DNA from 2 places in the Pseudoxanthomonas sp. SORGH_AS_0997 genome. Region 1 is predicted to be linked to the other one. Evidence: predicted binding sites of a transcription regulator. Region 1 holds the regulator's gene; the other holds the start of a gene.
What was found. Region 1 encodes FliA, which starts transcription of late flagellar genes. Its sites were predicted from a motif close to TAAAGTTTNNCNNNCNNNGGCCGATAA; they were not measured.
Positions count from the first base shown of each region.

Region 2: a site for FliA is predicted at 3,672-3,698, ahead of QE438_RS10850 (GGDEF domain-containing protein). Genes of this name have one in related genera too.

Region 1 covers NZ_JAVIZI010000001.1:4,250,868-4,256,627, forward strand. The annotation lists gene QE438_RS18555 (bifunctional diguanylate cyclase/phosphodiesterase) at 1-695, opposite strand, end outside; gene QE438_RS18560 (ParA family protein) at 692-1,471, opposite strand; gene motD (flagellar motor protein MotD) at 1,471-2,439, opposite strand; gene QE438_RS18570 (flagellar motor protein) at 2,462-3,205, opposite strand; gene QE438_RS18575 (RNA polymerase sigma factor FliA) at 3,944-4,693, opposite strand; gene QE438_RS18580 (MinD/ParA family protein) at 4,690-5,538, opposite strand; gene flhF (flagellar biosynthesis protein FlhF) at 5,525-5,760, opposite strand, start outside.
Region 2 covers NZ_JAVIZI010000001.1:2,476,984-2,482,743, reverse strand. The annotation lists gene QE438_RS10865 (glycoside hydrolase family 2 TIM barrel-domain containing protein) at 1-857, shown strand, start outside; gene QE438_RS10860 (VOC family protein) at 841-1,275, opposite strand; gene QE438_RS10855 (hypothetical protein) at 1,381-1,632, opposite strand; gene QE438_RS10850 (GGDEF domain-containing protein) at 2,003-3,631, opposite strand; gene QE438_RS10845 (endonuclease/exonuclease/phosphatase family protein) at 3,753-4,595, opposite strand; gene gndA (NADP-dependent phosphogluconate dehydrogenase) at 4,821-5,760, opposite strand, start outside.

The DNA of each region.
Region 1 (5,760 bases):
TCGAACTCGCCGTCGCGGTGGGCGCGGCGCAGCTCCAGGTCCAGCCGCCGCCGGTCGATGGCCTCGGTGCGCATGCTCGGTTCGAAGCGCCGCAGCGAGCGGCCGCGGCTGCGCTTGGCGTGGTGCATGGCCAGCTGCGCGCGGGTGACCAGTTCCAGCGCATCGGGCAGCTCGGGCGAATCGTCGACCGCGGCGACCTCGTCGGCCGGCACCGCCGGCAGCGCCGGCTCGGCCTCGCCGTCCATCGCCACGCCGATGCAGGCATCCAGGTGCACGCGATGCAGATCGACCTCGCACGGCTGGGCCAGGTCCAGCAGCAGCGCGTTGAGCATGGCCTCCATCGGCTTCTGCCGCGCGCTGGGGAAGCACAGCGCGAACTCATCGCCCTCCAGCCGCGCCAGGAAGACATCGTCGGGCAGCCGCGCGAACAGGCGCGCGGCCACCACCTGCAGCACCGTATCGGCGGTGGCATGACCCAGGGTCACGATGATCGAGCGGAAGTTGTCCAGGCCCAGCACCGCCACCGCCGTGGGAATGCCTTGGTTGCGGCGTTCGTCCAGCGCGACCAGCAGGCCGTTGCGCGTGGGCAGGCCGGTGACCGGATCCTCTTCGGTGCGCGCGCGCTCGCGCGCGGGATCGTCGAGCAGGGCATCGACATAGCCGGCGATCGGATCGTCGGAGGGCGAGCGGTTCACGCGGCCTGGCTCCGTGTGGCGGACAGCGGCGGCTGGGCCTGCAGCCAGGCCAGCGCCTGGCGGTAGGCGTCGGCACCCGGGCCGGTCATGGGCGCGGCCGAGGCCAGCGCGCGCGCATCGCGCAGGCGCGCATCCATCGGGATGGCCTGCGGCCACACGCGGCCGGTGTGCAGGTCGTGCAGCAGCTCCAGGCTCTGCGTGCCCAGGGTGGTGCGGCTGTCGTACAGCGTGGGCAGCACGAAGCGCGGCAGCGGCCGGCGACGCGAGGTCTCGACCATCTCGGCGGTATGCAGCATGTCGGTCAGGCCGTGCAGGGCCAACGGATCGGTCTGGGTGGGCACGATCAGCGCGTCGGCCGCGGCCAGGGCGTTGACCATCAGCAGGCCCAGCGTGGGCGGGCAGTCCAGCAGCACCTCATCGTAGAGGTCAGCCACGCCGGACAGGGCGCGCTGCAGCGCCATGCCCAGGCCCGGCTGACTGGCGCTGCGGCGCTCCAGCGTGGCCAGCGCCGGCTGCGCGGCGAGCAGGCGCAGGCCCTCGATGGGCGTGGTGCGCGCCAGCGTATCCGCGCCGGGCGCGCCGTGGGCGAACAGCTCGTGCGTGCCGCTGGGCACCGGATGGCGCGGCACGTTGAACGCCCGCGTCATCGAGGCATGCGGGTCCATGTCCACGATCAGCACCTGGCGGCCGGCCTGCGCCAGGCAGCGCGCCAGGCACAGCGTGGTCGTGGTCTTGCCCACGCCGCCTTTCTGGTTGGCGATCGCCCAGGTCTTCATCAACCGGCGGCCTCCACGTTGGCGGGCAGCGGGGTGACGGCCACCGGCGTGGACGGCTGCGGCTGGAGCGTGTCGGGGCTGACCGAGTCCGGGCCGCGCGGGCGGCCGCCGTTGGGCGTGGCCAGGATCACCAGCACCACGCGGCGGTTGGCGTTGCGGCCCTGTGCGGTGGCGTTGTCGGCGACCGGCTGGAACTGCCCGTAGCCCACCACCGCCAGCCGCGCCGGCGACACGCCGGTCTGGGTCAGCACGTGGACCACGCTGGCCGCGCGCGCGGCCGACAGCTCCCAGTTGGAGGCGAACTGCGCCGTGGCGATGGGCTGATCGTCGGTATAGCCCTCCACGCGCACCGCGTTGGGCACGTCGCGCAGCACCTCGGCCACGCGCTGCACGGTCGAGGCGGCCACCGGGCTGGGCGTGGCCACGCCGCTTGGGAACAGGATGTCGCTCTGGATCTCCACTTCCAGATAGTTCTCGCCGCGGCGCACGGTGACCTGGTGCTTGGCCACCAGGTCGGAGAGCACGGCCTGGATGTTCTCGCCGACCGCGCCCAGCTGGCCGCCGCCGATGCCCGGGCCCCGGCTCGCGGTGGCGTCGAACGCGGTGGGCGTCATGCCGACGGTGGACTGGCCGTAGCGCGGCGCGTCCAGCGCCTGACGCATCTTGGCCTGCATCAGCTGGCTGGCCGGGGCCGGGCCGATGCGCGCGGCCGAGGTCGCCAGCGAGGGACGGTCGAAGGAGGAGCCCAGCAGCTGGTGCTTGCCCAGCTGCACCGGCGAGACCGAGCGCGGCGGGCCGCCGAACTCGGCGTTGAGCGCGTCGGACACCGCGCGGAACTTGCCCTCGTTGACCGAGGAGATCGCGTACATCACCACGAAGAAGGCCAGCAGCAACGTCATGAGGTCGCCCATGGGGATCGCCCAGGCCTCATGGTTGACGTGGTCTTCGTGCTGGTGCTTGCGCGCCATGGGGGGAGGTCGTCCTTGTGTTCTAGTGCGCCACGTAGACCGACAGTCGGGATTCGATGTTGCGCGGGTTTTCGCCCTGCGCGATGGCGATCAGGCCCTCGAGGATCATCTCACGGGACTCGTTCTGTTCGGCGATCAGCGCCTTGAGCTTGGCCGCCACCGGCAGGAACATCAGGTTGGCCATGCCGATGCCGTAGATGGTGGCGGTGAACGCCGCGCCGATGCCGTGGCCCAGCTTGGACGGGTCGGCGAGGTTCTTCATCACCGCGATCAGGCCCAGCACCGCGCCGATGATGCCCAGCGTGGGCGCGTAGATGCCCATGCCCTCGAACACCTTGGCCGCGGCGGTGTCGCGGGTCTGCTGGTGGTGCATGTCGGTCTCCAGCACGTTGCGAATCGACTCGGGCTCGATGCCGTCGACCACCATCTGCAGGCCCTTCTTGATGAAGGCGTCGTCCTGCTCCTTGACCTGCGCCTCCAGGCCGAGCAGGCCCTGCTTGCGCGCGGTGTTGGACCACTCGACGATCTTGGCCAGCACGCCGGCGCGGTCCTGCGCGGGTGGCATGAACACCCATTTGACCAGCTTGAAGGCCAGCAGGAAGGTGGACATATGGGTCTGCAGCATGATCGAGGCGAAGGTGCCGATGACCACGATCACGAACGCGGCCGGCGACCACAGGCTTTCGATGCCGGCGCCCTTGAGCACGCTGCCGAGCAGCAGCGCGACCAGCGCGAGAATGGCACCAACGAGGCTGAGCTTGTCCATGATCTGTATGACGGCCGCGCGCCGGATTCCTGAAGAGAGGTTTTTCGCACGCGGCGCGACAGGCGGGATGAGGCGCGCGCGATGCGCGCGCCTCATGCACCTGGGATGCGTTGCGGCTGACCCTGTGTTGCAAGATACGCGCCAGGCTCATGGCGCGGCTCCGCGATGGATCACTGTCGCGGCGTGATGCAGTGCGCGGTTTCTTGATGTGGCTGAAATCGCGCCGTCCCTTTGCGCAGCAAGGGAGTTGGGATGCGGGGATCTTCAGGTTCACCGCGAAGAGCACCCCTCCCCCTCAGTCGCTAGCCGCGACTTCGAGCTCCCTTGGCCTGCGGCCAAAGGGAGGGGGCAGACCGCGCGCGGCCATTGAAATGGCTGAGGCTATCGCTCCCGCGAAAGGCAGGAGCCGGCTTCGGGCTTTGCTGGGAGTGGCTTGCTGTCGTGGGAGCCAACTGTCTCTCAAATCTAGCGGCCGCCCGTCTGTAGAGCGGAGCTCGCTCCGCTGCTCTTGGTTCGGTTCGTGGGGAAAGCCCCAGCGGAGCAAGCTCCGCTCTACAAGTGGGAGCCGCCATGGCGGGTCCCACCAGGCAATCTGCCCCCCTTTCGCGTTCTGCCCCTCCCCTTTCGCGCAGCGAAGGGGGAGGTTGGGAGGGGGGCTCTTCGGCTCTTCAGCTCTTCAGCTTCTAGCTTTGCAGCTTCTAGCTCTTCGGCTTTCAGCACCCCCCCAAACAGCCACCCTCAGTCGACCTCCGCCGGCTCGCGCTTCCATTCGCCCAGGCGGGCGCGCAGGCGGATCACGGCCTGGCCGTGGATCTGGCAGACGCGCGATTCGCTGACCGACAGCACCGCGCCGATCTCGCGCAGGTTGAGCTCCTGTTCGTAGTACAGCGAGAGCACCATCGCCTCGCGCTCGGGCAGGCCGGCGATGGCCTCGGCCAGGGCGTCGCGGAAGGCGGTCTGCTCGAAGGCCCGCGCCGGGGTGGCGCTGTCGGCGCCGGCCAGGCGCGCCTCGCCGTCGTGTTCGGCGATGTGCGCGTCCAGGCTGGTGAGCTGGCCGCGGGCGGCGTCCTCGACCAGATGGTGGTACTCGTCCAGCGGGATCTGCATGACCGCCGCCACCTGCGCGGCGGTCGCGGCGCGGCCGGTGGCCTGTTCGACCTGGCGCACGGCCGAGACCATCTCGCGGTAGTTGCGGTGCACCGAGCGCGGGGTCCAGTCGCCGCGGCGCATCTCGTCGATCATCGCCCCGCGGATGCGGATGGAGGCGTAGGTCTCGAAGGTGGCGCCCTGGTCGTTCTGGAAGTTCCGGGCCGCGTCGATCAGGCCCAGCATGCCGGCCTGGATCAGGTCGTCGATCTCCACGCTGGCCGGCAGGCGCGCGGCCAGGTGGTGGGCGATGCGGCGCACCAGTTCGCCGTGCCGCTCGACGATCTCGGCGGGCGAGCCCTGCTGGTGGGCGCGGTACTGGGCAGCGGCCATGAGGTTCATGCCGGGCTCCCTTGGGCGGGCTGGCCGACCAGGCGTTCGAGGAAGAATTCGACATGGCCGCGCGGCGCGGTGGGCTGCTGCCACTGGCGCGCGCGGCGGGCCATGTCGCGGAAGGCGATGGCCGAGGGCGCCGAGGGAAAGGCGTCCACGACGGCCTCCTGGCGCTGCACCGCGCGGCGCAGCCATTCGTCGCGCGGCACCGCGCCGAGGTAGTTCAGGGTGATGTCCAGGAAGCGGCCGACCACGCGTTCGAGCTTGGCGAACAGCGCCGGGCCCTCGGTCGCATCGCCGACCTGGTTGGCCAGCACATGCACCCGGCGCACGCCGCGGTCGCGGCCCAGCACCTTGATCAGCGCGTAGGCATCGGTCATGGAGGCCGGTTCGTCGCAGACCACCACCACCACGTCGTGCGCGGCCTGGCAGAAGGTCAGCACGCCATCGGCGATGCCGGCGGCGTTGTCGATCACCATCACGTCCAGCGGCACGTCCAGCTCGGAGAAGGCGTGGATCAGGCCGGTGTGCTCGGCCGGCGTCAGCTGGGCCATGTGCTGCTTGCCCGAGGCGGCCGGCACCACCAGCAGGCCACCCGGGCCTTCCAGCAGCGTGTCGGCCAGCGTGCACTTGCCGGCGAACACATCGGCCAGGGTGAAGCGCGGGGACAGGCCCAGCATCACATCGGCGTTGGCCAGGCCCAGGTCGGTATCCAGCAGCAGCGTGCGCTGGCCGGCGTTGACCATGGCCGCGGCCAGGTTGATCGAGGTCGTGGTCTTGCCCACGCCGCCCTTGCCGCTGGCCACGGCGATGACGCGGGGAATGCGCGGGGCGCGGGGATCAGGCGACTGCATGGCGGGTCTCGATGCCGTGGGTGGCCACATCGCTGCTGCGGCGCGCGCTTTCCATCGCCTGGGCGATGGACAGGGCGTCGGCGGCGTCGATGTCGCTGTCGATGCGCTGGCCGTTGGTGGTGTAGGCGATGGGCATGGCGGTGCGCGCGGCCACCGACAGGGCGCTGCCCAGGTAGCCGGTCTCGTCCAGCTTGGTCAGGATCAGGCCTTCCGGCGCGGCCG
Region 2 (5,760 bases), 1.8 Mb from region 1:
ACCCGCGCGTCTGGAACGCCGTGGGCGCGCTGGCCGACATGATTCACCAGCTCGATCCGAATCATCCGGTGATGACCACGGTGGCGGGCCTGGACAAGCCGCTGGTCGAGGCGATCAAGGCGCGCGCGCCCGCGCTGGACTTGATCGGCATCCAGCTCTACGGCGACCTCGACCGGCTGCCGGAGAAGCTTCGCCAGAGCCAGTGGACCGGCCCTTACCTCGTCACCGAATGGGGACCGACCGGCCATTGGGAGAGCCCGCTCACCGCCTGGGGCGCGCCGATCGAGGACACGTCCACCGACAAGGCGCGGCTGCTGGCGCAGCGCTACCGCCAGGTCATCCAGGCCGACAAGCGCCAGGGGCTGGGGTCGTTCGTGTTCCTGTGGGGGCAGAAGCAGGAGCGCACGCCGACCTGGTATGGCCTGTTCCTGCCGGACGGCACCACCACGCCGGCGGTGGATACCTTGCAGTGGCTGTGGACCGGCCACTGGCCGCGCAACCGTGCGCCGTCGATCCAGGCGCCGACGATCGACGGGCAGGGCGCGCGCGCCAGCGTCACTCTGGCGCCGGGCAGCGCGCATACCGCGTCGGCGCCCGCGCAGGATCCCGATGGCGATGCCCTGGACTATCGCTGGACCGTCCTGCGCGAGAGCCAGGCCACCAGCGTCGGCGGCGACCCGGAAACCGTCCCCGCCCAGGTCGATGTGGCCATCAGCGACACGGCCAATGGCGCGATGCGCCTGGTCGCACCGCAGGCGCCCGGCAACTACCGGCTGTTCGTCGAGGTCCGCGATGGCCAGGGACATGCGGCCACCGCCAACCTGCCGTTCCGGGTCGAGCTCATTGCGGAAAAGTGATCCGCACCGCCTCGGCGCTGCGTTCGGCCGGGCCGTGGAAGACCGCCTCGATGTTGTTGCCATCGGGGTCGAAGACGAAGGCCGCGTAATACCCCGGGTGGTAGGGCCGCAGCCCTGGCGCGCCGTGGTCGCGGCCGCCGTGGGCCAGGGCGACCTTGTGGAAGGCATCGACCATGGCCGTATCGCGCGCCTGGAAGGCCAGGTGATGGCGTCCGGTGAGTTCGCCAGTGGCCGCCGGGCTGTCGGCGCTGGAGACGAACAACTCGTCCGCCCAGAAGAAGCCCGGCCCGGTGCCGCCGATCGGGATGCCCAGCGCGCCGAGCACGGCGCTGTAGAAATCCTGGCTGGCATGCAGGTCGCGCACGACCAGATGCAGGTGGTCGATCAGGCGGCCGCGGAAGAGTTCCTGCGTTTCCATGGGAGCGCTCCGGCTGCGGTTGAAGTCGACCCAAGGTTTTAGCATCGCCACCGCGGCGGGCCCGTCACGCCGCTGACGGCCAGGACAGCACACGCCGCGTCGCGCTCATTCGTAGAACGCGTCGGATGCGTCGATCTCCAGCCCGTTGGCCTTGGCATAGGCGACCGCGGCGCGGCACGCGGCCAGCGCGACCGGGTTGTCTTCCAGATGCGACACCGGCGCGCAGCGCATGGTCAGCAGGTCGGCGTCGTGGCACAGCGACGCCGTGCCATCGGCCGTCACGCAGATGGTGTCGTCGCCCGAGGTGACGAAGTACAGCCGTTCGGTATTGCGTCCATAGAGATGGAAAAAAGCCATTGCACTCTCCTTGTGTTGAGCGCTGGCGACCACGGTACAGACCGCGACCGACCAGCCTGTTCAGGAATTCTCACGAACCCCGCCGGAGCCCGAACCGTCATCCAGACTTCACTCCGACGCGACACCATCATGCAACGTTGGCCGACGTTCGCGACAGAGACGCTGAATCGCGTCCCACCCGCCGTTTTTTGCGTCGGTCGCTTCGCCACCCTCGATCTGCCCGTTCGGCACCGCCGCCAGCGGTCGCCATCCGGCCAGCGGGCGAGGCTCGGACGAGCACGCGAGCTTCACGGCAACCCGCGACCGCAGCCGCGCGACTGCCTGTCAGGTCAAGCGAGGCACGCCGCCGCCGCGGCGCAGTTGGCGGCGCCTAGCCGACCTCCGCCAGCGTCGCCCGATCGCGCCCGGCGCGCTTGGCGGCATACATGGCCGCGTCGGCGCGCTGCAGCAGACCGCGCGTGTCGCGGTCCTGCGGCAGCAGCCCGGTGATGCCGGTGCTGAGCGTGACGCGCAGCTCGGGCAGTCCCAGATCCCGGGCGATCGCATCGAGCGGTTCGCGCAGCGCGTCGATGCGCCGCAGGGCATGCGCCGGCTCGGCGTCGGGCAGCATGACCAGGAACTCCTCGCCGCCCATCCGCGCGACATAGTCCTGGCCACGGAACACCGCGCGCAGGGTCGCCGCCACGCGCTCCAGCACGCGGTCGCCCACGTCATGGCCGTAGCGGTCGTTGATGTCCTTGAAGTGGTCGATGTCCAGGAAGCACACCGTCAGCAGCCGGCCCTCCTGCTGGGCGCCGGCGCGCGCCTGGGCCAGCCGTTCCAGCGCCGCGCGGCGGTTGGGCAACCCGGTCAGCGCGTCGGTCTGCGCCAGCAGGCGCATCTGGTCGCGCTGCTGGCGCAGGCTGCCCAGGCGCAGGGTCAGGGCCATGCTGGCGGTCAGGCCGAGCCAGACGCCGGTCACCATCAGCGTCTCCACTTCCCACAACGCCAGAAGGGTAGGCGCGAACAGCTCAAGCCCGGTGGCGAGCAGCAGTGGCGCCAGGCATGCCAGCGTGATCATCCCACCAGGTTGTCGGCGGACCAGCGCCAGCACCGCGCGTGCGGCCAGCAGCACGCACAGCGCCACGAAGCCGACGCCATCGAGCAGCCAGATGGTCCGCAGGGCCGCCTCGGGCAGCACCAGCACCACCGCCGACAGCAGCAGGAACGCCACCGAGACCACGCCGGCGAGCCGATACACGCGCGACGAGGCCTTGCCCGGATCGCGCAGCATGCGCAGGGTCAGGCCGATCATCGCCGTCGGCAGGGCGGCGATCAGCCGCAGCGCCAACGCCTCGTCCAGCGGCAGCCAGGGCCGCGGATAGGTCCACAGCCCGGACAGCAGGGCGATCCACAGCGCGAAGGTCACCGCGCCGATCGCCGCGGACAGGAAGGCGCGCTCGCGCGTGGCGATGAAGGTGAGCAGGCAGGACAGCACCAGCGACAGCACCACCGCCAGGCAGGCCACCCGCATCGAGAAGCGCAGCGTGTCCTGGCGCTGCACCACGGCCGGTTCGCCCAGCATCACGATCGGCCGCCACAGCGGCAGCGCCGCCTGGTCGAACTCGACCTCGATCGGCTGCAGGTTGCCGCGCGGCGGCACCAGCACCGTGCCCATGCCGGTGCGGAAGCGCGAGTCCAGCGTGCGCGCGTCCAGCGGCGTGCCGCAGCGCTCGCGCGTGCCGTGGCGGATCTCCACCTGGCCCTGGTAGATGTTCATCGCCAGCGCCGCCTGCGGCGTGCCCGGCCAGCCGCCGACGGGCGGCGCCAGCGGAATGCGCACATGGCCGGGGCGGTGCTGGTGGCGGCAGGGATCGATGTGTTCCTCGGCCAGCGCCGGCTGGCCGGACACCACGAAGGCCCGCGGCTGCGACGCCGGCGCGCAGGCGGCCAGCCCGAGGACCAGCAGCAGGACCAGGCACAGCAGCCGGGGAAGACGCGACGCCAGGTCGGAGGTCATGGGCTTGGCAATAAGCGCCGCCACGCGGCGGACGACCATGGTATCGGCTGGCGCCAGCCGATCTGCAGTCCGGCGTGCGATCCGTGTGCGAGCCGGCCCGGTCAGGCCGGCCGGGCTTCGCTCAGGGCTTGGCGGCGGCCCGCGCCGGGAAGGCGAAGGTCGCCATCACCGGGAAGTGATCGGACGGATAGCGCGCGCCGTCGTGGTCGGTCAGCGTGGCTACCGTCAGCGGCTGCAGGCCGCGGTAGAGGATCCAGTCGATGCGCTTGTCCGGCGTGCCGGTGAAGTCGTGGAACGTGCGGTCCGGCCCGCTGCGCGAGGGCGCCGTTTCCCAGCTGTCATGCAGCAGCGCGGTCAGGGTGGCGTGCGGCGCGGAGTCCGGCGTGGTGTTGAAATCGCCGGTCAGCACGATCGGCTCGTCGGCCGGCAGCGCCTTGAGCCGCTGCGCGATCAGCTGCGCGCACTTCACCCGCGCGGCCTCGTCCTGGTCGCGGTAAGGGAAGTGGGTGTTGTAGAGCACGAAGGTGCGCCCATCGGCGATCCGCTCGAAGCGCGCCCAGGTCACCATGCGCGGCAGCGGATGGCCCCAGCTGATGCTGCCCGGCACCTCCGGCGTATCAGACAGCCAGAAGTTGCCCGAATCCAGCACCTTGAGCGCGTCCTTGCGATAGAACACGCCCATGTGCTCGTCTTCGTCGCCGCCGCGCCGGCCCTGGCCGAACCAGGCGTACTGCGGCAGGCGCGCGGCCAGATCGTCGGCCTGGCGCCTGACCAGCTCCTGGGTGCCCATCACGTCCGGCGCCTGCTCGGTGAGCACGCGTGCGAGCAGGTCGCGGCGGTTCTCCCAGCGGTTCTCGTTGGTGTCCGCCGGCGTGCGCACGTTGAAGCTCATCACCTTCAGCGTGGCCGGCGCGGCGGCGAAGGCCTGCGCCAGCGGCAGGCCGATGAGCAGCAGGAGCAGCATGCGCGCCTGGCGATGACGTGCGAGCAGCAGGCGGAAGGCGGGAGGCAGCAGACGGGACAGGGGCATGGGACCGGAGCAGGCAACGCGACGGGCGTCATGGTCCGGCAAACGCGCGCCGCGCGAAACGCGGCGAAAGTCGCAAGGCGAAGGCATACCTCCGGCAGGCACGCCGAGATTTATTGAACTGCATCACATATTCGCCAGCCCGCCGCGCCGGCGCGCGAATCACGCGCCCCAGCTGGCGTGGAAGCTGCCCGGCGCATCGACGCGTTCGAAGGTGTGCGCGCCGAAGAAGTCGCGCTGGGCCTGGATCAGGTTGGCCGGCAGGCGCGCGCTGCGGTAGCCGTCGTAATAGGCGATGGCCGAGGCGAAGCACGGCACCGGGATGCCGGCCTTGACCGCCGTGGCCACCACCTCGCGCAGCGCGCCCTGGTAGTCGGCGGCGATCTTCTGGAAGTACGGCGCCAGCAGCAGGTTGGCCAGCTTGGCGTCGGCCGCGTAGGCGTCGGTGATCTTCTGCAGGAAGCGCGCACGGATGATGCAGCCGGCGCGGAAGATGCTGGCGATCTGGCCGTACTGCAGGTCCCAGCCGTATTCGTCCGAGGCCGCGCGCATCTGCGCGAAGCCCTGCGCATAGGACACGATCTTGCTCAGGTACAGCGCCTTGCGCACGGCCTCGACGAAGGCCGCGCGATCGCCGTCGAACGCGGGCGCATCCGGCCCGGCCAGGATCCTGGCGGCGGCCACGCGCTCGTCCTTCAGCGCCGACAGCACGCGGGCGAACACCGACTCGGTGATCAACGGCAGCGGCGTGCCCAGGTCCAGCGCGCTCTGGCTGGTCCACTTGCCCGTGCCCTTCTGCGCGGCGCGGTCGAGCACCTTGTCGACCAGATCGCCCTCGCCGCGATCGTCGCGTTTGCGCAGGATCGTGGCGGTGATCTCGATCAGGTAGCTGTCCAGCTCGCCCTGGTTCCATTGCGCGTAGGTGTCGGCCAGCTCGGCGTTGGACAGGCCGAGCACGTGCTTGAGCACGGCATAGCTCTCGGCGATCAGCTGCATGTCGCCGTACTCGATGCCGTTGTGGACCATCTTGACGTAGTGGCCTGCGCCGTCCGGGCCGATGTAGGCCACGCAGGGCGTGCCGTCCTCGGCCTTGGCGGCGATC